2 linked regions of the Constrictibacter sp. MBR-5 genome follow. The protein of the gene in region 1 interacts with the protein of each later gene in a pairwise test. Links are inferred from orthologs where the notes say so. Each region holds a gene or a part of one and is shown in the gene's direction. Other genes may lie near its edges.

Region 1 (11,264 bases):
GGTGCGAACTGGCGATGATGTGCGATTTCATCCTCGCGGCGGACAATGCCAAGTTCGGCCAGCCCGAGATCAATCTCGGCACCATTCCGGGGGCCGGCGGCACACAGCGCCTGCCGCGCTTCGTCGGAAAGTCGAAGGCCATGGAAATGGTCCTCACGGGCCGCATGATGGACGCGGCCGAGGCCGAGCGTTCCGGGCTCGTCAGCCGGGTCGTGCCGGCGGCAGACCTGATCGACGAGGCGATGAAGACCGCGGAGGCGATCGCCGCCAAGTCGCGCCCTTCGGTGATGATCGCGAAGGAGTCCGTGAACCGGGCCTACGAGACGACGCTGGCGGAAGGCGTGCGGTTCGAGCGGCGCCTGTTCCACTCGACCTTCGCGACCGAGGATCAGAAGGAAGGCATGGCGGCGTTCGCCGAGAAGCGGCAGCCGCGCTTCTCCAACCGCTGAGTTCCGCCTTCCGCGCCGGTCCGCCGCAGTTGCATGCGGTGGACCAGTCTGTATAGTCCCGCCCTCTTCGCGGCGGAGCTTTTGGAGCGAAAATGTTGATCTCACCGGCCTATGCGCAGGCTGCCGGCGGCGGGGGTGCATTCGACATCGCGGCCTTCCTGCCCCTGATCCTGATCTTTGCGGTCTTCTATTTCCTGCTGATCCGGCCGCAGCAGAAGAAGGTCAAGCAGCATCGCGAGTTGGTCAGCAATCTGCGCCGCAACGACCGTGTCGTTACTGCGGGCGGCATCATCGGCACGGTCTCCAAGGTCGTGAACGACGCGGAGGTCCAGGTCGAGATCGCCGAGGGCGTGCGAGTACGGGTCGTGCGGTCCCAGATCATCGAGGTGCTGGCAAAACCGGCACCGGCGACGCGGACCAAGAAGGAGCCCGAGCCGGACGAGGAGACGGCACCGGAGGTCGATGAGCCGGCCGAGACGGTCGAGGATGCGTCCGCCGAGCAGCCCCCGGCGAAGAAGGGTAGCGGTCTGTTCGGGCGCAAGGGCGGCTAGCGCAGCCGCGCGGAGGCGCTCACATGCTATATTTTGCCAAGTGGAAGATCGGGGTCATCCTCGCGATCTGCTTCCTGGGCGTGATCTATGCCGCGCCGAACTTCTTCCAGAGCCGCGCGCTGGAAGGGCTGCCGACTTGGCTGCCGGTGCAGAAGATCAATCTCGGCCTGGACCTGCAGGGCGGTTCGCACCTGCTGCTCGAAGTCGAGGTCGACGCCGTCGTGCGCGACCGCGTCCAGGCGCTGGAGGGCGTCGTTCGCGCCGCCCTGCGTCCGCAGAACATCGGCTATACCAATCTCGGCACGCGCAACCGCGTGGTGAGCTTCACCCTGCGGGAGCCGGAGCGGGCCGACGAGGTGCGCCGGCTGATCCGCGCCGAGGACAGCACGGTCGACGTCACCGTCGGTGACAACGCGCTCGTCACCGTCGCCATGCCCGAGGCGGAAGAGAGACAGATCCGCGACAGCGCGATCCAGCAGTCGATCGAGATCGTCCGCCGCCGCATCGACGAGACCGGTACGCGGGAGCCGACGATCCAGCGGCAGGGCGAGAACCGCATCATCGTGCAGTTGCCCGGCGTCGACGACCCGGAGCGGATCAAGAGCCTGCTCGGCGAAACGGCGAAGATGGACTTCCATCTGGCCGATACAACCGCGACCGCGGCGGATGCACGGGCGGGCCGCCTACCGGCCGGGTCGGTTCTGCTGCCCGGAACGAGTTCACAGGGGCAGGAGACGGAGTATGTCGTCCGCCGCCGCCCGATCGTCAGCGGCGAGCATCTGATCGACGCACAGCCGTCGTTCCAGGATGGTCAGCCGGTCGTGCGTTTTCGCTTCGACACCCAGGGTGCGCGCCGATTCGGCCGTGCGACGCAGGAGAATGTCGGCCAGCCGCTCGCCATCGTGCTCGACAACAGGGTGATCAGCGCCCCGGTGATCCGGGAGCCGATCCTCGGCGGCGAGGGTATCATCTCCGGCAGCTTTACGGTGCAGGGCGCACAGGACCTGTCGCTGCTGCTGCGGGCTGGTGCGCTGCCGGCGCCGCTGAAGATCCTGGAGGAGCGGACGGTCGGTCCCGGCCTCGGTCAGGATTCGATCGATGCCGGCAAGATCGCCAGCATCGTCGGCATGGTTCTGGTCGTGATCTTCATGGTGCTCGCCTACGGCCTCTTCGGCCTGATGGCCGACATCGCGCTGCTCTTCAACATGTCGCTGATCGTGGCGTCCCTGTCGGTGCTGCAGGCGACTCTCACGCTGCCCGGCATCGCCGGCATCGTCCTCACCATCGGCATGGCGGTCGATGCGAACGTGCTGATCTTCGAGCGGATACGCGAGGAGGTGAGGCTGGGACGCACGCCGATCTCGGCCGTGGACGCCGGCTACAAGCGCGCCCTGACGACCATCGTCGACGCGAATCTGACGACGCTGATCGCAGCCATGCTGCTGTACATCTTCGGGTCGGGTCCGGTGCGCGGTTTCGCCGTCACCCTGGCGATCGGCCTCGTGACGTCCATGTTCACGGCCATCTGGGTCACGCGGCTGATGGTGGTGCTGTGGCTGCGTCGGCGGCGCCCGCAGACCCTTCCGATCTGAGGAGAGCCGGATGCGACCGATGAAGTTCGTTCGACCCGGTACGACGATCCGTTTCATGGAACAGCGGATCTTGGCCTATATGGCCTCGGCGCTGCTGATCGTGGTGTCGGTGGTGGCCTTCGCCGTCCAGGGACTGAACTTCGGCATCGACTTCACCGGCGGCACGCTGATCGAGATTCGGACGGCGGAGCCGGCAGACACCGCTGCAATGCGCGGAACGCTGTCCGATCTCGGGTTGGGCGGCGTGTCCCTGCAGGAGTTCGGCAGCCCCCGCGACATCCTGATAAGGCTCCAGCAGCAGGAGGGCGACGAGCAGGCCCAGATTGCGGCGATCGAGCGGGTTAAGGAGGCACTCGGTGCGGGGGTGGAGTATCGGCGCGTCGAGTACGTCGGCCCACAGGTGGGTGAGGAACTGATCCAGTCCGGCTTCATGGCCGTCGGGCTCGCGCTGCTGGCGATCCTCATCTACGTGTCGTTCCGGTTCGAGTGGCAGTTCGGCGTCGGCGCCGTGATCGCGCTGCTGCACGACATTACGGTGACCGTCGGAATCTTCGCGATCACGCAGATCGAGTTCAACCTGTCGACGGTCGCGGCGGTGCTGACGATCATCGGCTATTCGATCAACGATACCGTGGTGGTCTTCGACCGGGTCCGCGAGAATCTCCGCCGCTACAAGAGTCTGCCGACGACGGAGATCCTGAACCGGAGCATCAACGAGACGCTGTCCCGTACGCTGCTGACGTCGCTGACCACGCTGCTCGCCCTGGGCGCGCTCTACGTGCTGGGCGGCGAGGTGATCCGTGGTTTCACCTTCGCGATGATCTGGGGCGTGATCATCGGGACCTATTCTTCGGTGTGGATCGCGGTACCCGTGCTGCTCCACCTGGGGCTACGCCCGGGAACGGGTTCCGGAACGCAGCAGGACGCCATCGAGGCGAGCCAGCCGGAAGCCACCTGAGCCTTCGGCTGGCTGCGCCGCGTTTGCGGCTGAGGAGGCGTGAGAGATGGAACTCGCCCAGGCCAAGACACCGGGTCGTCAGGTGATCGAGAGCTATGGCGCCGGCCGCTTCCGCGTGAGCGGCACGGTTCACGAGGGTTCGGTAATCGTCTTCCCCGACCGCACGGAGCCCTGGCGGATTGCCGCGTTCGATCAGATCGATCAGGGCAGCTTCGCCGGCATCACTGCGGCCGACGTGGATCTGCTGCTGCTTGGATGCGGGCCGCGCATGTGCCTCGTACCGCGTTCCATCCGCCAGCCATTACGCACGGGAGGCGTCGTCCTGGAGCCGATGGCGACCGGGGCGGCGTGCCGCACGTTCAATGTGCTGATGGCCGAGGGGCGGCGGGTGGCCGCGGCCCTGATCGCGGTGGAGTGAGGCAGACCGCTCAGGCGAACGCCTTGAAGGTGATCAGCGTGAACGTGTCCTTGATGCCGGGCAGCGTCTGAAGCCGTTCGGTGACGAAGCGGCCGACGTCGGCATCGGAGTCCAGGTAGCACTTCACCAGCAGATCATAGTCTCCCGAGGTGGAGTAGACCTCGGACGCCTGCTCGATCTGCTGCACGAGGGAATCGGCCACGTCGTAGGCCTTGCCCAGCTCGCACTTGATCATCACGAAGATCGGCTTCATGCGCTGCTCCCGTGTGGGCGTCGCGAGGTCTTGCGCCTCAGCGCGCGCGGGCGATCGGCACCGGCCTCAGCAGAAACGCGGGAACATGGTCGCCGAGTCCGAGGGGCGCGGGTTCGTCGTCCTGCTCGTGCCGACCGCTGCGCCGCGGACGACGATCGTCGCGGCCGTTGGCGGCCTCGACGCGCTCGGCTGGCGCAGGGGCGGGTGTCGGCCGCGCGGCGGCGGGACGGCGACGCCGGGGGGCATCGCGCTGCTCGTCGACCTCGACGGAGGCTGGCGCATGCGCTGGTGGGGTCGGCGACGGCACGATCTCGACCGCGTCCACTCGCACGGGGGCCGGCACAGAGGCCTGAAGCGGCGCCTCGATTTCGCTCTGGGCGGGCTTGCGACCTCGGCTCCTGGAGCGCTCGGCGGCAGGCTTCGGCGAAGATGCGCCGCGTGCCGGGCTGCGACCGCGACCGCGACCGCGCCGCCCACCGTCCTCGTCCGCCGCGAACTCCGTCGGCTCGATGTCCGGGATCACGAAGCGGGTAATCGCGCGGCCGAGCATCTTCTCGATGGCCTCGACGAAGCGGCCGTCGTCGGGGCTCGCGAGCGTGAACGACTTGCCGCTGCGGCCGGCACGTCCGGTGCGGCCGATGCGATGGACATAGTCCTCGGCATGGATCGGCACGTCGAAATTGAAGACGTGGCTGACATGGTCAATGTCGAGGCCGCGTGCCGCCACGTCGCTTGCCACCAGCAGCCTAACCTGGCCCGTGCGATAGCGATCGAGCGTCTCGGTCCGCTTGTGCTGCGGCATGTCGCCGTGCAGCGCAACCGCGTCGAAGCCGTACTTTACCAGCGACTTCAACAGGATGTCGACGTCGCGCTTGCGGTTGCAGAAGATGATCGCGTTGCGGACATCCTCGGCGCGCAGCAGTTCGCGTAGCGCCTCGCGCTTGTCCTCGTCGTGGACGATCGTGAGATGCTGCTCCACCGTGAGAGCCGGCGAGGCCGGCGGTGCGACGGAGATTTCCTTCGGGTTCGACAGGAAGGCGTCGGCGAGACGACGGATCTCCGGCGCCATCGTCGCCGAGAAGAACAGCGTCTGGCGCAGCGGCGGAAGCAGCGACACGATCCGCTCGACGTCCGGGATGAAGCCCATGTCAAGCATGCGATCGGCCTCGTCGATCACCAGCACCCTCACGTCGGTGAGGATGATCTTGCCGCGCTCGAACAGGTCGAGCAGGCGGCCGGGCGTCGCAATCAGCACGTCGACGCCGCGCTCGAGCAGGCGCTGCTGCTCGGTGAAGGATTCGCCGCCGATGAGCAGGGCCATCGAGAGCTTGTGATATTTGCCATAGACGTTGAAGTTCTCGGCCACCTGGGCCGCCAACTCGCGCGTCGGCTCGATGATCAGCGACCGCGGCATCCGTGCCCGTGCACGGCCCGCAGCGAGGATCTCGATCATCGGCAACGTGAAACCGGCCGTCTTTCCGGTACCGGTCTGGGCGCACCCCAGGACGTCGCGTCCCATCAGGACGACAGGGATCGCCTGCTCCTGGATCGGCGTCGGCTGCGTATAGCCCGCATCGGCTACGGCACGCAGGACACCGTCGCCAAGTCCGAGATCAGCAAAAGTCATGAGAATGAAAAATACTCGCCGCGATCGTTGTGAATTCGCTGCTGATACATGGGCCTCCGCGGTCCGCATGTCAAAGGTCGATAAGGCCCCGGCGCAGTCTGCGGAACAGCGAGGGGCGACCCTAGCGGGAGGGGAGGAGCGAAGACAGCGCGCCGCTGTCCGCCGCGACAGCGAAAGCGCCGGCCTCCTTCAGCCTCGCGCCGTGTCCCGGCAGGCAATGGCCTCCCGCGGTGAAGCCGATGACCCGCATTCCGGCCGCGACGGCGGCTTCCACGCCGGCGAGGCTGTCCTCGACGACCAGGCACCGGTGCGGCGGAACGTCCATCCGGCCGGCGGCGAACAGGAAGAGGTCCGGTGCCGGCTTGCCGCGCGCGACCTGCGTCCCGCTGAAGATGTGGGGGGCGAAGCGCTCGTACAGGCCGACGAGGCCGAGGGAGTGTCGGAGCCGCTCGGGCCCGCTGCTCGACGCGACGCAGGTGCGGCAGGGCAGGGCGGCGACCACGTCCGCTATTCCCTGAACCGCTTCCAACTCGGCTTCGAAGGCGGCCGCGAGTCGGTCATGGATCAGATCGGGAATGCCGGCGGGCAGGGGACGACCGTGGCGCGCCTCCAGGTCCGCGAACATGGCTGCGGCGCCGATCCCGACGTAGCGGCTGCGCACCTCGTGCGCCTCCGTCGGAAAGCCGGCTTCGGTGAGGCACGCGGCATCGACCCGGCAGGCAATCGACTCGCTGTCGATCAGCACGCCGTCGCAGTCGAAGATCACGAGGTCCGTCGAAGCGTGCGGCGTCATGGTCAGCGTGCCTCGCGCCGCCATGCAGCCACCAAGTTGCCGCAGATCAGGACCAGCAGCGCCAGCGGCGGGAGCAGTGGGATCTCGCGGACGCCGGTCACCGTGTAGTCGCCGTTGACGCGCAGTCCGATCCAGCCACGGCCATGCGCCCCCGAATCCGGGCGGACACGACGGATGTCGGGAATGCCGTCGACCAGCCAGCGCACGTCGCCGCCGGTCGTCTCCGCAGCCGGCGTCAGCCGCCGCGTCGTGGCACGGACATCGGTGAACTCGACGGGGTTCGGCGGGCCGGCGGCGGCTATGGCGGTGTTCGACCCGTCTTCGATGCGATAGAGGCCCGCCTGGGCGATCGGAACGGACGCGGTGGAGTGGCCGCCGGTGCCGTCCTCCAGTGTGACCTCGGTGCGCGTCCCGTCGGGTGCCACGATGGTTACCGGCGCCGGATCCGGCGCCAGGCTCTGTCGCTGGATCAGCAGCCGGTCGCCCGAGATTTCGGCGCGCAGGGCGTCTTCCTCGAGGTCGGGCTCCTTCATCAGCCAGTGCGCCATGCGGCGGAGCAGTTCGCCGTGCGGCCCGCCGCCTTCGAAGCCGCGCGCCCAGAGCCAGATGTGATCGCTGAGCAACTGCCCGACACGGCCCTCGCCGATACGGCTGAGGACGAGCAGCGGCCGGTCGTCGGCCCCGGTCATGAGCGTTTCGCCCTCGCGGACGTCGGCGTCGACCTGCCGGAACCAACGGCCCCATGGGGCGCCGCGCGCGGCGCGCTCGGCGAGGCCTGCGGTTACCGGATGGCGCTCGCCGAGGGGGGTCACCTTCGGCCGGAAACCGCGTTCGATCACGCGTCCGGTGGGCTCGCTCGGCAGGACCTGCCCCAGCGGCGTGCGGTAGAGCGTCGCGAACGGTTCGGCGAAGCCGGGGCCGACCGCTTCCAGCAGGGCGCCGCCGTCCTGAACGAACTTGGCGATGTTGGAGAGGTAGAGCTGCGGGATGACGCCGCGGCGCGAGTAGCGGTCGAAGATCACGAGATCGAACTCGGAGAGCTTGACCTCGAAAAGCTCGCGGATGGGGAAGGCGATCAGCGAAAGCTCCCGAATCGGCGTCGCGTCCTGCTTCTCCGGCGGGCGGAGGATCGTGAAGTGGACGAGATCCACCGCCGGATCCGACTTCAGCAGGTTGCGCCAGACGCGTTCGCCCGCGTGGGGCTGCCCCGAGACCAGAAGCACCCTCAGCCGGTCGCGGACGCCGTTGATGACGACGACGCCGCGATTGTTGATGTCCGTCAGTTCGCCGGGCGCAGAGGCTGTCTCGAACTCGACCACGGTGCCGCCCGCCCGTTCGATGGGGATGCGGACGATCTCGTCGCGCCCCGACAGCAGATTGAGCGTCCGTGCCGGCTGCCCGTCCTGGCGGATCGCCACGGGAACGACGGTGGGGCGATCGCCCGAGAGCGGCAGGTCGTCGACCCGGATGGTGACCTCGACCTCCTGTCCGACGATGCCGAAGCCGGGGGCGCGCACGATGCGCAGGGTCCGGTCGCGTTCGGCGGGGCGACCGGTCAGCAAGGCGTGCACCGGCGCACCGGGCTGTGCGTCGCCGGCCGAGGGCGCGTCATGCACCTGTCCGTCGGTGACGAGAATGGTGCCTGCGCGGCGCTGCACCGGTACATCGGCCAGTTCGCGCGCGATGGCGCCGAACAGCCGGGTGCCGCCTTCTGTCGGCTCCGTCCCCGGCGCCAGCTTCTCGTCGCCGACGCGAACGACCCTGACGTCGAGATCCCGCAGGTCCGACAGTTCCTCCTGAAGCCTGGCGACGGCCTCTTCGCGCTGCGCCGTCCTGTCGCCGACGCCCTGGCTGCCCGATTCGTCGACGACCAGCAGGGCAACGTCCTGCTGCGGCCGCCGCTGCTCCTCGACGAGCGACGGGTTGGCGAGGGCGAGCAGCAGCAGTGCCAGCATACCGGCGCGCCACACCATGCCCCGTGCACTACGTACGAAGCCGAAACAGATCGGGAGGAGGGCCACGGTGGCGAGGGCCCCGATGGTCCACCAGGGAACGAACGGGCTGAACGCGATGCTGGTGAGAGCCGCGCTCATTCGCCGAGCCGCTCCAGAATGGCGGGAACGTGCACCTGATCGGTCTTGTAGTTGCCCGTCAGGACATGCATCACGAGATTCACGCCGAACCGCCACGCCATTTCGCGTTGCTGCTCACCGCCCGGAACGACCGGGAGCAGCGGCTGCCCCTCGGGACCGGTCGCCCAGGCGCCCGCCCAGTCGTGCCCGCCGATGATCACGGGCGAGACGCCGTCGTTCCGATTCCCCGACGTCGCTTCCACCCAGACCGATCCGCCGGTCCAGCGGCCGGGAAAATCGTGCAGGAGATAGAACGCCTTGGTCAGGACGTGATCGGGCGGGACCGGCGTCAGCGAGGGTAGGTTGACCCCCCGCAGGATCTCCCGGAGCTTCCGGCCCTCCGGTGTCACCAGCTGCGCGCCGAGATCGAGGGTTCCGGCGACGGCGCCCTGGTCGCGGGTATCGAACAATACGGTGCCGCCGTTCTGCAGATAGGCCAGAAGGCGCCCGTGCGCACGCGACGTCAGCGCAGGCTGTTCTGGCATGACCGGCCAGTAGAGCAGCGGGAAGAAGGCGAGTTCGTCGGTCTCGATATCCACCTCGATCGGGTCGCCGGGTTCGATCGAGGTGCGCTGGCTGAGGGTCCGGCTGAGTCCACCGAGGCCGGCGCGACTGATGCGGTCGACATCGGCGACTCCGGTGCGGACATAGGCCAAGTGGGTCTTCAGGGTGGCGGCGAGCGCCGCCTCCTCGGATACGCTCGGTTCAGCGGTCTGGGCCTCGGCAAGCGGGGCGCCCGCGGCCAGTCCCGCGGCCAGTCCCGCCGCCGCGACGAACGAGACGGCCGCGGTGCGCCGCAGGGGGCGGCCGAGTCCGGTGAGATGGCCGCGCAGGCCGAGGGCGATCATCAGGTCGGCGAGCGCCAGCAGGACGGCGCCGACCAGAAGCCACGGCTTCAGGTCGCGCTCGGCGGTGCCGCGGCCGAAGGTGCCGATGGCGACACCTCCCGGCAGGTCTCGCGGAAACGGCGTCAGCGCCGCGAGGGAGGGGCTCAGGTTAAAGGCCCGGACCCCCGCAGCGTCGCCGTAGAATCCGGGCGGCCGATCAGGTCCGGGTGCCGTCCGGAGCATGTCGGACACCGCGATCGGTCGGATCGGGCGTGTCGGCCGTTCGAGCCGGCCGGCGCCGTCGAGCACTTCGACCGGTGGCAGGGGGCCTTCGGCGTCGCCGCCGGTCACCCCCTGGCTGAGGGCGACGATCCGCTGCAGCATCTGAACGAACAGGCCCGACATCGGCAGCGACGACCAGTCCGCAGACGCCGTCGTATGGAACAGGACCAGCCATCCCTTGCCGTTCGGTGCGCCGGTGACGAGCGGGGTGCCGTCCGCGAGGCTGGCCCAGGTCTTCTGGACGAGGTCGATGCTGGGCTCGGCGAGGAGCTGGCGCGACACCGTCACCTCGGCCTGCGGCGCCAAGCCTGCGAAGGGGCCGTCGGCCGCGAAGCCCGACAGCGGCTGCGGCTGCGACCAGGACAGCGCACCGCCGAGGGCGCGGCCGCCGACGCGCAGCGTCACGGGCAGGAGGTCGTCGCGGCCGTCCGACAGGTCGGGGCCGGCAAAGCGCAGCAACACCCCGCCCGCCTCGACCCAGGCGTCCAACCGGGGGCGCACATCATCCGGGATGGTTACCGCATCGGTGATGGCGATGACTGCCAGACGGCCGTCGAGCAGTTCGGACAGGGAGCCCCTGCGCAGATCGGTGTAGGTCGCGAGAGCGCGGGTCAGATAGTGCAGGTCGTCGAGCAGCGGGTGGCCGGACTGGACCGCGCCGGAGACGGCGATGCCGACCGGGCGGCGGCGCCAGCCTTCGTCGAGCAGGAACGTCGCGCCGGCGCTCGGCTCCTCGTCGATGCGCAGTACGGCCAGCGCGTTGAGAATCTCGCTTGGGAGGTCCCGGGCGGTTTCCGCCTGGGTCGCGTCCGGCGCGAAGGCGAGTTCCTCACGCAGCACGGTGCGTCCGTCGGTGGCGAGGCCGCGCATGAAGAGACGTTCCGGGCCGATCGCGGCGGCGCGCTCCGCCACGAGCGTCAGCGTCAAGCCGTCGCGTCGGGGCGCACGGATCAGACGGGCCGCCTCCGCCCGCGGATCGGTGACGACTTCGAGGCGGCCGAACCGCTGGAGGCGTCGCGCGAGCACCGCCACATCCTGCCCCTCGACGCCTTCCGCGATCCAGCGCACCGACGCCGGCGCATCCAAAGACAGGCCGTCGAGGCGCCTTGCCGCCGCGGCGCGGTCGACCGGCCACGGCTTAGGCTCCAGGGCACGCACGGCGGCGCGGACGTCCGCCGCCCGTTGCAGCGATAGTTCGGGCGGTGGCTCGCCGCTGGGGGCCGCAGCCGTGGTCAGAAGCACGACCGGCCTCTCGGTCCGTTCGGCATCGTCGAGCAGAGCGTCTACCGCAGCGATTCGCGCTGGCCAGTTGCGGGCTGCCGCCCAGCCGTCGTCGACGACGATCAGGATGGGGCCCGTCCCGATCCGGCCGACGGCTGGGT
Region 2 (11,540 bases), on another replicon or contig:
TGGGCCACCTGAAGGGGTGCCTGATCGAGTTCTGCCGCGCCTTCTTCGACGTGGCCGACCTGCCCGTGCGATTCCGCGCCAGCTACTTCCCCTTCGTCGAACCGGGTGCGGAGGTCGACATCGGCTGCTCGCGCGCGGGCGGCGAACTGAAGATCGGCGCCGGTGGCGACTGGCTGGAGATCCTGGGCTGCGGCATGGTCCACCCGAAGGTGCTGGCGAACTGCGGCATCGATCCCGAGCGCTGGCAGGGCTTCGCCTTCGGCATGGGCATCGAGCGCATCGCGATGCTGAAATACGGCATCCCCGATCTGCGCACCTTCTACGAGTCCGACATGCGCTGGCTGCGCCATTACGGCTTCGCGCCTCTCGACGTGCCGAGCCTGACCGGAGGGTTGGCGCGATGAAGCTCACGCTGGGCTGGCTGCGCGACCATCTGGACACCGAGGCGAGCCTCGACACCATCGCGCGGACGCTGACGCTGATCGGCCTGGAGGTCGACGCGCTGGTCGATCGCGGCGCATCGCTGGCGCCGTTCACCGTCGCGCGGGTCCTCAAGGCCGAGCAGCATCCGAACGCCGACCGCCTGCGGGTGTGCATCGTCGACACCGGGCGCGAGGAGGTGCAGGTCGTCTGCGGCGCGCCGAACGCGCGCACGGGCATGATGGCCGTCTTCGCCCCGTCGGGCACCGTCATTCCGGCGAGCGGCCTGGAACTGCGCAAGTCCGAGATCCGCGGAGTCGAAAGCAACGGCATGCTGGTATCCGAGCGCGAGCTCGGCCTGTCGGACGAGCATGAGGGCATCATCGAACTGGATCCCGGCGCGCCGCTGGGCGCTCCGTTCGCCCGCGTGCTCGGCCTGGACGACCCGCTGATCGAGATCGGCCTGACGCCGAACCGCGGCGACTGCGCCGGCGTGCGCGGCATCGCGCGCGACCTCGCCGCCGCGGGCATCGGCGACCTGAAGCCGTTCCACGGGTGGAACGACAAGGTGGCGCCGGCCTTCGACAGCCCGATCGGCGTGCGGCTCGACTTCCCGCCGGAGGCCGCGGACGCCTGCCCGATGTTCGTCGGCCGCTACTTCCGTGGCGTGAAGAACGGTCCGAGTCCGCGCTGGCTTCAGGAGCGGCTGAAGGCGGTGGGGTTGCGGCCGATCTCGGCGCTGGTCGACATCACCAACTATTTCTCGATCGACATCGCCCGTCCGTTGCACGTCTTCGATGCGGACAAACTGAGCGGCGACATCACGCCGCGTCTCGCCCGGCCGGGCGAGACGATGCTGGCCCTGGACGGCCGCGAATACACGCTGGACGGCGAGATGACGGTCATCGCCGATGCGGCGGGGCCGCAGGCGCTGGGCGGGGTCATGGGCGCCGAGCCGACCGGCTGCACCGAAGAGACGGTGAACGTCTTCCTGGAAGTGGCGCTGTTCGATCCGCTGCGCACCGCGATGACCGGCCGCAAGCTCGGCATTCACTCGGATGCGCGCTACCGCTTCGAGCGCGGCGTCGATCCCGAGGCCGTGCTGCCCGCGATGGAAGCGGCGACGCGCCTGATGCTGGAACTGTGCGGCGGCGAGGCGAGCAACCCGGTGATCGCCGGCGCGCCGCCCGAATGGCGCCGCACGATCGCCCTGCGGCCGGCGCGCGTCGGCGAACTGGGCGGCGTCGACGTTTCGGCCGCGGACTGCGAGCGGATCCTGAAGGCGCTGGGCTGCACGGTGACGGACGGTGCCGACGGCCGCCTGTCGGTCGTGCCGCCGCCCTGGCGGCCGGACATCGAGGCCGAGGCCGACCTGGTCGAGGAAGTGCTGCGGATCTACGGCTACGAGTTCATTCCGGTCACGCCGCTGACCCTGGACACGACTCTGCCGAAGCGGGCGCTGGCGCCGGAGCAGGAGCGGGCGGTACGCGCGCGGCGTGCGCTGGCGGCGCGCGGGATGACCGAGGCGGTGACCTTCTCCTTCCTGCGGTCGAGCGAGGCCGTGCTGTTCGGCGGCGGGCAGCCGGAGATGGCGCTGGCCAATCCGATCAGCGCCGACCTGGACCGGATGCGGCCGTCGATCCTGCCGAACCTGGTCGGCGCGGCGCGGCGCAACGCCGATCGCGGCGTCGCCGACGGCGTGCTGTTCGAGGTCGGGCCGCAATATGGCGGCGTCGCGGCGACGGATCAGCGGCTGGTCGCCGCCGGCCTGCGCTGGGGGCGGACCGGGGCGCGCCATTGGGCGGTGGCACCGCGGGCGGTCGATGCCTTCGACGCCAAGGCCGACGCAATGGCGGCACTGGAGGCGGCCGGCGCGCCGGTCGCCAACCTGCAGGTCTCGACCGACGCGCCCGCCTGGTACCACCCGGGACGGTCGGGCGCGTTGCGCCTCGGACCGAAGGTGCTGGCGCTGTTCGGCGAACTGCACCCGGGCGTCCTGGCCGATCTGGGCTATGACGGCCGCGCCGTGGGGTTCGAGGCCTTCCTCGACGCCGTGCCGCAGCCGAAGGCGCGTGCCGGCAAGGCGAAGCCGATGCTGCGCGTGTCGCCCTTCCAGCCAGTCGAACGCGACTTCGCCTTCGTGCTGGACGAGGTGACGCAGGCCGACGCAGTGGCCAAGGCGGTCCGTCAGGCGGACAAGGCGCTGATCACCGACATATCGGTCTTCGACGTCTATGCCGGCCCGAACCTGGGCGAGGGCCGCAAGTCGCTGGCCGTGAGCGTGACGCTGCAGCCGACGAAGGCGACACTGACCGAGGCCGAGATCGAGGCCGTGTCGCAGCGCATTGTCGCCGCGGTGGAGAAGGCGACGGGCGGCACGCTGCGCCGCTGATCGCCGCCCCGTGTCCCGCGATATGTGCCACGCGGCGTGACCGTCACACCGGTTTTGCTTGACCTCGCACGGCCTGCGGTCACCTTTGCAGGCGAAGCACGCACGGAGCGACGGCGCGAGGCGGCGGTGGATGACATGGCACAGGACGCAGCCCAGCTGCGCGCGACCGCGGACATCGCGGTCGGACTGTGCGCCGCCGTCATCTCCGTCGCCGACGCCCGGCCGCGGCTCCTGGTGCTCGACGAGCCCCACTGCACCGAGCAGGCCACCGGCCGCGCCGAGGCGGCCCTGCCGTCGGCACCCTTCCTGCCCGACCGCCAGCGGACCCTGGAGGAAGGGCTCCGCGCGGTGGTGGAAGCCCAGACCGGCCTGACTCTCGGCCATGTGGAGCAGCTCTACGCCTTCGCCGACCGCTGGCGCGATCCGCGCGAGCTTTCGGGCGGACCGCGCATGCTCTCGGTCGGCTATCTGGCGCTGGTCCGGCCGTCGCCGCGGATGCGCGAGGGCGTGCGCTGGCACGATCTCTACGACCTGTTTCCGTGGGAGGACCGGCGCTCGGACGACGCAGCGCCATGCGAGCGGCGGTTCCGGCCGCAGCTGCAGCGCTGGTGCGACGGCGGCGACAGTCCGGCGATGCGGCGCGGTCGGCTGGAGCGCGTGGCGATTGCGTTCGGCGACGGTGCCGGGCCGGACCCGGCCGCTGTCCTGGAGCGCTACGAATTGCTCTACGAGTGCGAACTGGTCGCCGAGGCGCGACGCGACGCCTGGCAGCGGGCATGGCATGCGGCGCGCGCGGTGGGCGCCGATGATGCGCCGGTGGCGCCGCCGGCCTGCGATTCCGGCCTCGGGCCGGCGATGGTCCTCGACCACCGGCGCATTGCGGCGACGGCACTCGGGCGGCTGCGGGCGCGGCTGGCGCATCGGCCGCTGCTGTTCGAACTGATGCCGCGCAGCTTCACCCTGCTGCAGTTGCAGACCGTGGCCGAGGCCCTGACCGGCGAGGCGCTGCACAAGCAGAACTTCCGCCGCCTGGTGCTGGGCGGGTTGGTCGAGCCGACGGGTGGGACGGAGGCCACGACGGGTGGGCGCCCCGCTGCGCTGTTCCGCTTCCGCCGTGAGGTGCTGCGCGAGCGGCCGGCGCCGGGCGTGGGCCTGCCGGGGCTGCGCCGGTCGGGTTGAGGTCCCACATTGCCATCACCGAAAGCCGAGGAGCATCAATGTCGAAGCAGATCAAGACCTTCCTGATGTTCCAAGGGCAGGCGGAGGAAGCGCTCGATCTCTACCGGTCGCTGTTCAGGGACGCGGTGGTCCTGTCGATGGAAAAATACGGCGCGGGCGAAACCGGGCCCGAAGGATCCGTGAAGCTCGCGAACTTCTCGCTCAACGCCCAGGAGTTCATGTGCATCGACAGCCCCGTCGATCACGGCTTCTCCTTCTCGCCGTCCATGTCGCTCTATGTCGACTGCGAGAGCGAGGAAGAGATCGACCGGGTCTTTGCCGCCCTCTCAGATGGCGGCAGCGTTCTGATGCCGCTCGACAGGTATCCGTTCAGCGAGAAGTTCGGCTGGGTCGCCGACCGGTTCGGCGTGTCGTGGCAGCTGAACCTGTCGTGACCTAGACCGGATCGGGCAGGCCGGCGATGCCGTAGATCTCCGCGGCGGCCTTCGGGCTGACGATGCCGTCCAGGACGTCCTGGCGGACGAGCGCCGGGTCGCGATCGCCGGGGGCGCCCCAGCCGCCGCCGCCGGGCGAGCTGATGCGGATGCGGCCGGGGCCGACGCGGACGATGCCGTAGCCGCCGTTCGGACTGATCGCCGCACCGCCGTCCTCCGGCAGGAAGGCGATTGTGCCCGTCGCGCCGTTCCGGCCGCCGACGACGCCGAAGGCGCCGCGGCTGGTATAGGCCTCGCCGCGGAAGGCGATCTGCACCGGGCGCTGTATCGCCACCTCGTAGTCGACGCCGGGGCCGCCGCGGAAGGCGCCCGCGCCGGCGGCGTCGGTGCGCAGCTCCTGACGGACGACCCGCACCGGGTAGAGCTGCTCGTAGGCCTCGGCATTCGGGATGACCAGCCCGCAGAGCGAGTTGACGCCGCCCTGCTGCGGGAAGCCGTCGCGGCCGTCGACGGCGCCGCCGCCGGACTGGGCCGCCCAGTGATACATGACGAAGGTGCGCCCGTCCGGCCAAGTGCCGGAGGTCACCGGCGCACCGGGCTTGCCCCAGCCGGCGCAGCTGCGCGTCGGGTCGGCCTTGCCCAGCGCCTCCCAGCAGGCGTTGATGATCTCGCAAGCCGGCGCGATCGTGTTCATGGTCATCGGCGCGGGCGGGCGCGGATTGAGGATGCTCCCTTCCGGCGCCACGATCTCGACCGATCGGAAAGTGCCCTCGTTGCGCGGGATGTCGGCGCCGAGGAAGGAGGACAGGGCCGTGTAGACGCCCGACCAGGTGTTCGCGACGGAGCTGTTCTTGAAGCCGCGGATCTGCGGGTGGGAACCGGTGAAGTCGACGGTCATGGCGTCGCCCTGGACCGTGATCGCCACCTTGATCGGGATGTCCATCGGCACGAAGCAGTCGTCCTCGAACCGGTCCTCGCCGAGATAGACGCCGTCGGGCAGCTGGGCGACGGCGGCACGGAGCCGGCGGTCGGCATGGTCGAGCACGCCCTTCAGGTAGGCGTTGGTTTCGGCGACGCCGAGACTGGCGAAGAGGTCGGCGATCTGTTCCGCGCCGATGCGTGTGGCGCCGATCATCGCGCGCAGGTCGCCGTCCAGCAGGTCTGGCGTGCGGGTGTTCAGCATCAGCAGCTGCCAGAGGTCCTGGCGGACATGGCCGTCGCGGATGAGGAGGAGCGGCGGCAGGCGGATGCCCTCGTGGAAGATCTCCGTCGCCTCCGGATTGTAGCTGCCGGCGGCACCGCCGCCGATATCGGACTGGTGGGCGCGGATGTTGGCGAAGCCGGACAGCCGGCCCTCGACGAAGACCGGGCGGGCGATGACCCAGTCCGGCAGGTGATTGCCGCCGGCGGTGTATGGATCGTTCAGCAGGTACACGTCGCCGTCGCGGAAGTCGTGGCCGAAGGCGGCGATAAGCGCCCGCACGGCGAAGCCGCCGCCGCCCGTGTGGATCGGGATGCCGTCTGCCTGGGAGACGAGGACGCCCTCGGCATCCGCCAGAAAACACGAGAAGTCGTGCGCCTGGGAGAAGATAGGGCTGCGCGCGGTGCGCGTCATGACCCAGCCCATCTGCCGGCTGATATGGTCGAGCCGATTCTGCGTGAGGGCGAGGGTGACTGGGTCCAGTCTGGGGCTCATGGCGCCGTCTCCGGGGCGGGCAGGTGGACGACGTAGTTACCGGCGGCGTCGACCTCGATCGTGTCGCCGGCGCCGATCATCAGGGTGGTGGTCTCCTCCTCGACGATCAGCGGCCCGGGCAGGCGGTGCCCGGCACGCAGGTCGGCGCCGGCATAGACGGCGACCTCCCGCCAGCCGGTGGCGGCGTCGATCCAGACGGGGCGCCGCTCCACCGGTTCGGGCGCGCCGGTCGCCGCCGGTGCGGCCGCCGGCCTGATCGGCGGCAGGCGGCCGATCGCGGCGAGGCGCAGCTTGGTGATCTCGACATGGCCGCCCGGCTGGTGATGGCCGAACAGCCGCTCGTGCTCGGCCTCGAACGCCTTGCGGACCCGCTCGGCATGGATGCGCCCCTCGTCGAGGGGCACCCGCACGTCCCACTGCTGGCCGCGGTAGCGCAGGTCGAGGGCGCGCGCGAAGCCGCTGGCAGTGTCGTCGAAGCCGTCGGCGGCCAGCATCTCGCGGGCATCCGCCTCCATCTCGGCGAACCGGCGGTCGAGCTGCTCGGGATCGGCGTCGTCGAGCGGCGCGAAGGTCACCCGGACGAGGTCGTGGCGGACATTCGCATGCAGCATGCCGATGGCACAGAAGGCGCCGGAGAGCCGCGGTATATAGACCTTGGCGCAGCCGAGCAGGCGGCCGACCGAGGCGCCGTGCATCGGTCCGGCGCCGCCGCAGGCGACGAGGACGAAGCGTCGGGGATCGTGGCCGCGCTCGATGCTGATGCGCTGCACGGCGTGCAGCAGGTTCTGCTCGACCAGCCGGATGATGCCGGCCGCGGCGGCCTCGACGTCGATGCCGAGCGGCGTCGCCAACACCCGGTCCATCGCGTCGCGCGCCCTGTCGCGGTGGAGCGTGACGGAGCCGCCGGCATAGGGGCCGGGCCGGAGACGGCCGAGCACGAGCTGGGCGTCGGTCACCGTCGGCTCGGTGCCGCCGATGCCGTAGGCGGCGGGCCCGGGCACGGCGCCGGCGCCGGCCGGGCCGGCATACATCAGCCCGGCGCCGTCGACGCCGGCGATGGTGCCGCCGCCGGCGCCGATGGTGTGGATGTCGATGGACGGCAGGGCGAGATGGTAGCCGGCGATCTGGAACTCGTCGGTCACGGCGACCTGCCCGCCGGCCATCAGCATGGCGTCGCAGCTGGTGCCGCCGATCTCCATGGAGATCAGGTCGTCGGAGCCGATGGCGCGGCTGTAGGAGGTCAGGGCGCCGACGCCCGCCGCCGGTCCGGAGAGGAGCAGGGTGACCGGCTTGGAGGCGACCTGTTCGACCGAAGCCGCGCCGCCATTGTTCTGGATGAGGAGCATGCGCTTGCGCAGGCCGAGATCGCGCAGGCGAGATTCGAGCCGGCGCAGATAGCCTACCGTGCGCGGGGCGACGGCGGCGTTCAGCGCGGTGGTCGAACTGCGCTCATACTCGCCGACGACCGGGGCGATGGCGCTGGAGACGGAAATCCAGGCGTCGGGCAGCAGCTTTTCGAGACGCGCGGCCGCCGCCTGCTCGTGCGCGGGCGCGGCGAAGCTGTTGATGAAGCAGATGCCGACGGACCGGACGTCCCGGCTGCGGAAAATCTCGGCGGCGGCCTCGACGTCTTCGAGCGCCAGCGGCTCGATCTCCGCACCGGAGGCGTCGACGCGGCCCCGCACGGGGCGGCGCAGATGGCGCGGCACCAGGACGGGCGGGTTCGGCGGGCGATGATCCCACGGGTTCTCGCGGATGCCGCGGCGGATCTCCAGGCTGTCGCGGAATCCGGCGGTGGTCAGCAGACCCGCCTTGGCGCCCTTTTGCTCTAGCGCGGTGTTGGTCGCGACCGTCGAGCCGTGGACGAAGAGCTCACAGCGTTCGAGCAGGGCCGATGGGCCGGACAGGCCGAGCCGTTCGGCGGCGCGTTCGATCGCATCGAGCACGCCCTGCGCCGGGTCGGCGGGGGTGGAGGGCACCTTGAAGACGCGGACGGCGCCGGTCGCGTCCGCGAGCACGAGGTCGGTGAAGGTCCCGCCGACATCGACGCCGATGCGCCAGGGCGGCGCGAGGCTGGCATCATTCGGCATTCAGCAGTCCGTCCACAGCATCCTCCAAGATCTCGCCCGCACGTTTCAGGCGCGTCGCCACGGCCGCCGTCGCCGCCTCGTCCGTCGACAGGCGCGTGCGCCGATCCGCCAGCATCCGCGCCATCTCGGCCGGCGCCGGGCCGCCGGTCGCCGTCCGCGCGGCCACGTTGGCAGTCGCGTCGAGTGCGGTGCGAACCGTCTCCGCGGACAGGCCGAGCGGACGACCGACAACCGCATGCGCGGCGGCGTCGAGGTCGGCCACGTCGATCCGTCCGGCGGTCTTGCCGCTGGCGATGGCGTCACGCACGACGCGTGCCACGATGGCGTGCGCCTGCCGGAAGGACATGCCGGTCTCGCGCACGATTGTGTCGGCCAGTTCGGTCGCCGTGCCGAAGCCGTCTTCGGTCGCCTGCAGCATGCGCTCTGGCCGCACGGCGAGCTTGGCGACGACCGCATCGAGCAGCCGGATCGTCTTGGCCGTCGTGTCGACGGCGTCGAGGACCGGGCCGTTGAGCGAGGTGACTCCGTCGTTCACGTCGCCGAAGGCGGTGTTCTTGGCGGAGGACAAGGCTGCGACCAGGGCGCCGGTCACCTGTCCGGCGGCGGCCTTGGCGTATTCCAGCGCCTGCGGGTTCTTCTTCTGCGGCATGATGCTGGAGACGCTGGAATGCGAGTCGTCCAACTCGATGAAGCCGTATTCGGCGGTGTTCCAGGCCTGAAGGTCGGTGGCGAGGCGGGAGAGGCCGGTCATCAGCACGGCCAGTGCGGAGACCGTCTCCAGCGCGTCGTCGCGCGAGGCGACGGCGTCGTAGGCGACCTCCACCAGTTCCGGGAAGCCCAGCAGTGCCGCGGTCCGATCACGGTCGATCGGGAAGGCCGTGGTGGCCAGCGCGCCGGCGCCGAGCGGGCAGGCGTCGACATGGCGCAGCGCGCCCGTCAGGCGGTGGGCATCGCGTTCGACGGCGTCGGCGAAGGCGACGAGATAGTAGCCGAGGGTGATCGGCTGGGCGTGCTGGCTGTGGGTGTAGCCCGGCATGACGGTCCCGGCATGGGCCGCCGCCCGGTCTAGCACCGTGGCGCGGAACCGGGCGAGATCGTCCAGGAGCGCCACCAGCGCGTCGCGCAGCGCCATGCGCCAGACGGTCACGTTCAGGTCGTTGCGCGAACGGCCGGTGTGCAGCCGGCCGCCGACGTCGACGCCGAGCGTGCGGACAATGTGGCGCTCGACGTAGGAGTAGAGGTCTTCCTGGGTATGGTCGACGGCGAGGGCGCCGGGGCCGGCCTCGCGCAGCGCCCGCACGGCCGCCAGGATCGGCCGGATCTTCGCGGCATCGACGATGCCGCACTCCGCCAGCATGACCCCGTGCGCCAGATGGACCTGCATGTCCGCGGCGAAGCACCAGCGCAGCGCGCGGGCCACGGCCGGCGCGTAGTAGGCTTCGACCAGTTCGGGGGACGGCGGCGCCTTCACGCGCTCGCGCAGCCCTGGTTCGCCAGTCTCCGATACGCCCGCTTCAAGTCCCACGTCTCACTCCCGATCGCCGTCTCGACCGGGAGGATAAGTCAATCGGCGGCGAGGCGCACCGTGGGGTCGAAGCGTGTCCTGCCGCGCCCGGCAGACACCCGCTGCGTCACTCCGCTGGATACCGGCGGTCGTTCACGAACGGCGCCTGCACGGCGGGCCGGGCATCGGCCGAGGCGAAGCGCTGACGCATCGACAGGGCGTAGATCACCAGAAACATCGCGACGTAGAACTCGCTCGCCTCGCGGATGTCGATACCGGTGAACTCCTCGTCGTTGAGCTGCCAGAAGAGCCAAAGCAGCTTCGCGCCCACATGGCAGCCGACCGCGACGATCGCGGCGGGCATGCTGGCCAGGGTGGGCAGGACCCGGGCGTCGAAGGGTCCGGTCCGTCCGCTCCGCGGTGGATTGCGGAAGACCATCAGGATCCCGAAGAGTCCGATCGCGCCGATGACCCCCCACTTCGCGACGTTCTTCTTCACGAAGCCGAGATTGTGGAGGTTGGTTTCGCCCTGGAGATTGTGCTCCTGGAACCACTCCGGGCTGCTCCACTGGAAGAACCACTGTCCCCAGCTGGCTTCCTCGCCCATGAAGACGAATGCGCCGCAGGCGAGGACCGCCAGCAACAGCGCCGTCGCCCGCTCTCCCCGAAGAAACTGTCGGCGCGCCTCAAGCCCCAGCAGGATCGAGGCGCCGAGCAGAAGCACCAGCGTGCCGAGTTCGACGACGCCCATCTCGCCGTTGAAGATCGCCTCATAAGCGGCATCGTTGGGGGCGAGTATGCGCGCCGCGATCTGCATCAGCAGCGGGACGAGAATCAGTCCGAGATAGAGCGCGGCCGGCAGGTCGGGATTTCGGCGGTTCATTCGTCTCTCGATTGTGGGGACGGCGCGGGATGTAGGTCGGCATGCAGGTACGCCGCAAGGGCACGAGACACGCGATGCCGGCTTGCTGTATGCGTCTGGCGCGCCCTGCCGGCGCAGGCGGCCGGATGCCCGTCGCGGAAGCCGAGCATCGCCACTCAGCCGGTCTTTCCCGGGAGTGATGCGGACGGGGCTTTCGCACCGGACGTCTCGCGCGGGATCGGATGCCCCGCCTGCCGCGGCGTCGGGGCGACCTGCCGCGTGCGGTCGAATGCCTGCAGACGGACTCCGAGCGACATGGCGTAGATCAGTCCGAAAAGCGCGATGTAGAACTCGGTCGCCTCCCGGACGTCGATGCCGATCAGCGGCTCGAGTTCGATGCTTCCGATCCACCAGAAGAGTTTGACCACGACGTGGGAGACGGCGACCACCAGTGCCACAGGCACGCACACGGTCGTCGGCAGCATCTTGCCGTCGAACGGCCCGATCCGGCCCTCTCGCCGGCTGCCGCGCATCGGCATGACCACCCCGAAGACGGCAATGCCGATCACGACCAGCCACTTCGGTATGTCCTTCTTCACGAAGGCCAGGTTGTGGAGGTTCGTCTCGCCCTGTTCGTTGTGCGTCAGGAACCAGTCGGGGCTGTCCCAATGGAACAGCCATTGGCCCCAACTGACCTCTTCGCCCATCACGACGAAGGCGCCGAAGGCAAGGATCGCGGCGAGGATGGCATTCGCCCGCTCCCCGTCCCGCCACAGCCGCCGCGACGTGCGCGCGAGCAGAAGCGTTGCGGCAAACAGGAGCGCGGCGGTACCCAACTCGATGAACCCGGCCTCGCCGTTGAACATGGCGACGTAGCCGCCGTACCACGGGTCGAGCAGGCGGGCGACCACCTGTGCCGCCAGCGGCACCAGGACGAGGCCCATATAGACCGCCGCCGAAAGA

Evidence for each region.
Region 2: the proteins of secD (region 1) and pheT interact in binary tests that used the Escherichia coli proteins (3 or more experiments, as listed by UniProt). The link is inferred for Constrictibacter sp. MBR-5 from one-to-one orthologs.

Annotation. Positions count from the first base shown.
Region 1 is NZ_JBEPTK010000001.1:166,398-177,661, reverse strand. What follows is about bases 478-3,307. They hold secD (protein translocase subunit SecD), read left to right. Parts: upstream 478-1,023; coding sequence 1,024-2,592; downstream 2,593-3,307. Other genes in these bases: secF (protein translocase subunit SecF), read left to right, coding at 2,612-3,307; yajC (preprotein translocase subunit YajC), read left to right, coding at 542-1,000. Outside these bases: ABIE65_RS00845 (enoyl-CoA hydratase), read left to right, coding at 1-449; more of secF, read left to right, coding at 3,308-3,550; ABIE65_RS00825 (Mth938-like domain-containing protein), read left to right, coding at 3,597-3,968; ABIE65_RS00820 (Lrp/AsnC ligand binding domain-containing protein), read right to left, coding at 3,979-4,221; ABIE65_RS00815 (DEAD/DEAH box helicase), read right to left, coding at 4,259-5,848; ABIE65_RS00810 (HAD-IA family hydrolase), read right to left, coding at 5,970-6,665; ABIE65_RS00805 (hypothetical protein), read right to left, coding at 6,644-8,734; ABIE65_RS00800 (DUF4159 domain-containing protein), read right to left, coding at 8,731-11,264. UniProt on the Escherichia coli protein: Part of the Sec protein translocase complex. Interacts with the SecYEG preprotein conducting channel. SecDF uses the proton motive force (PMF) to complete protein translocation after the ATP-dependent function of SecA.
Region 2 is NZ_JBEPTK010000007.1:28,532-40,071, reverse strand. Bases 1-3,106 are described here. They hold pheT (phenylalanine--tRNA ligase subunit beta), read left to right. Parts: upstream 1-400; coding sequence 401-2,812; downstream 2,813-3,106. Other genes in these bases: ABIE65_RS15670 (NUDIX hydrolase), read left to right, coding at 2,948-3,106; pheS (phenylalanine--tRNA ligase subunit alpha), read left to right, coding at 1-404. Outside these bases: more of ABIE65_RS15670, read left to right, coding at 3,107-3,991; ABIE65_RS15665 (VOC family protein), read left to right, coding at 4,030-4,425; ABIE65_RS15660 (hydantoinase B/oxoprolinase family protein), read right to left, coding at 4,427-6,121; ABIE65_RS15655 (hydantoinase/oxoprolinase family protein), read right to left, coding at 6,118-8,211; argH (argininosuccinate lyase), read right to left, coding at 8,201-9,736; ABIE65_RS15645 (hypothetical protein), read right to left, coding at 9,843-10,598; ABIE65_RS15640 (hypothetical protein), read right to left, coding at 10,754-11,540.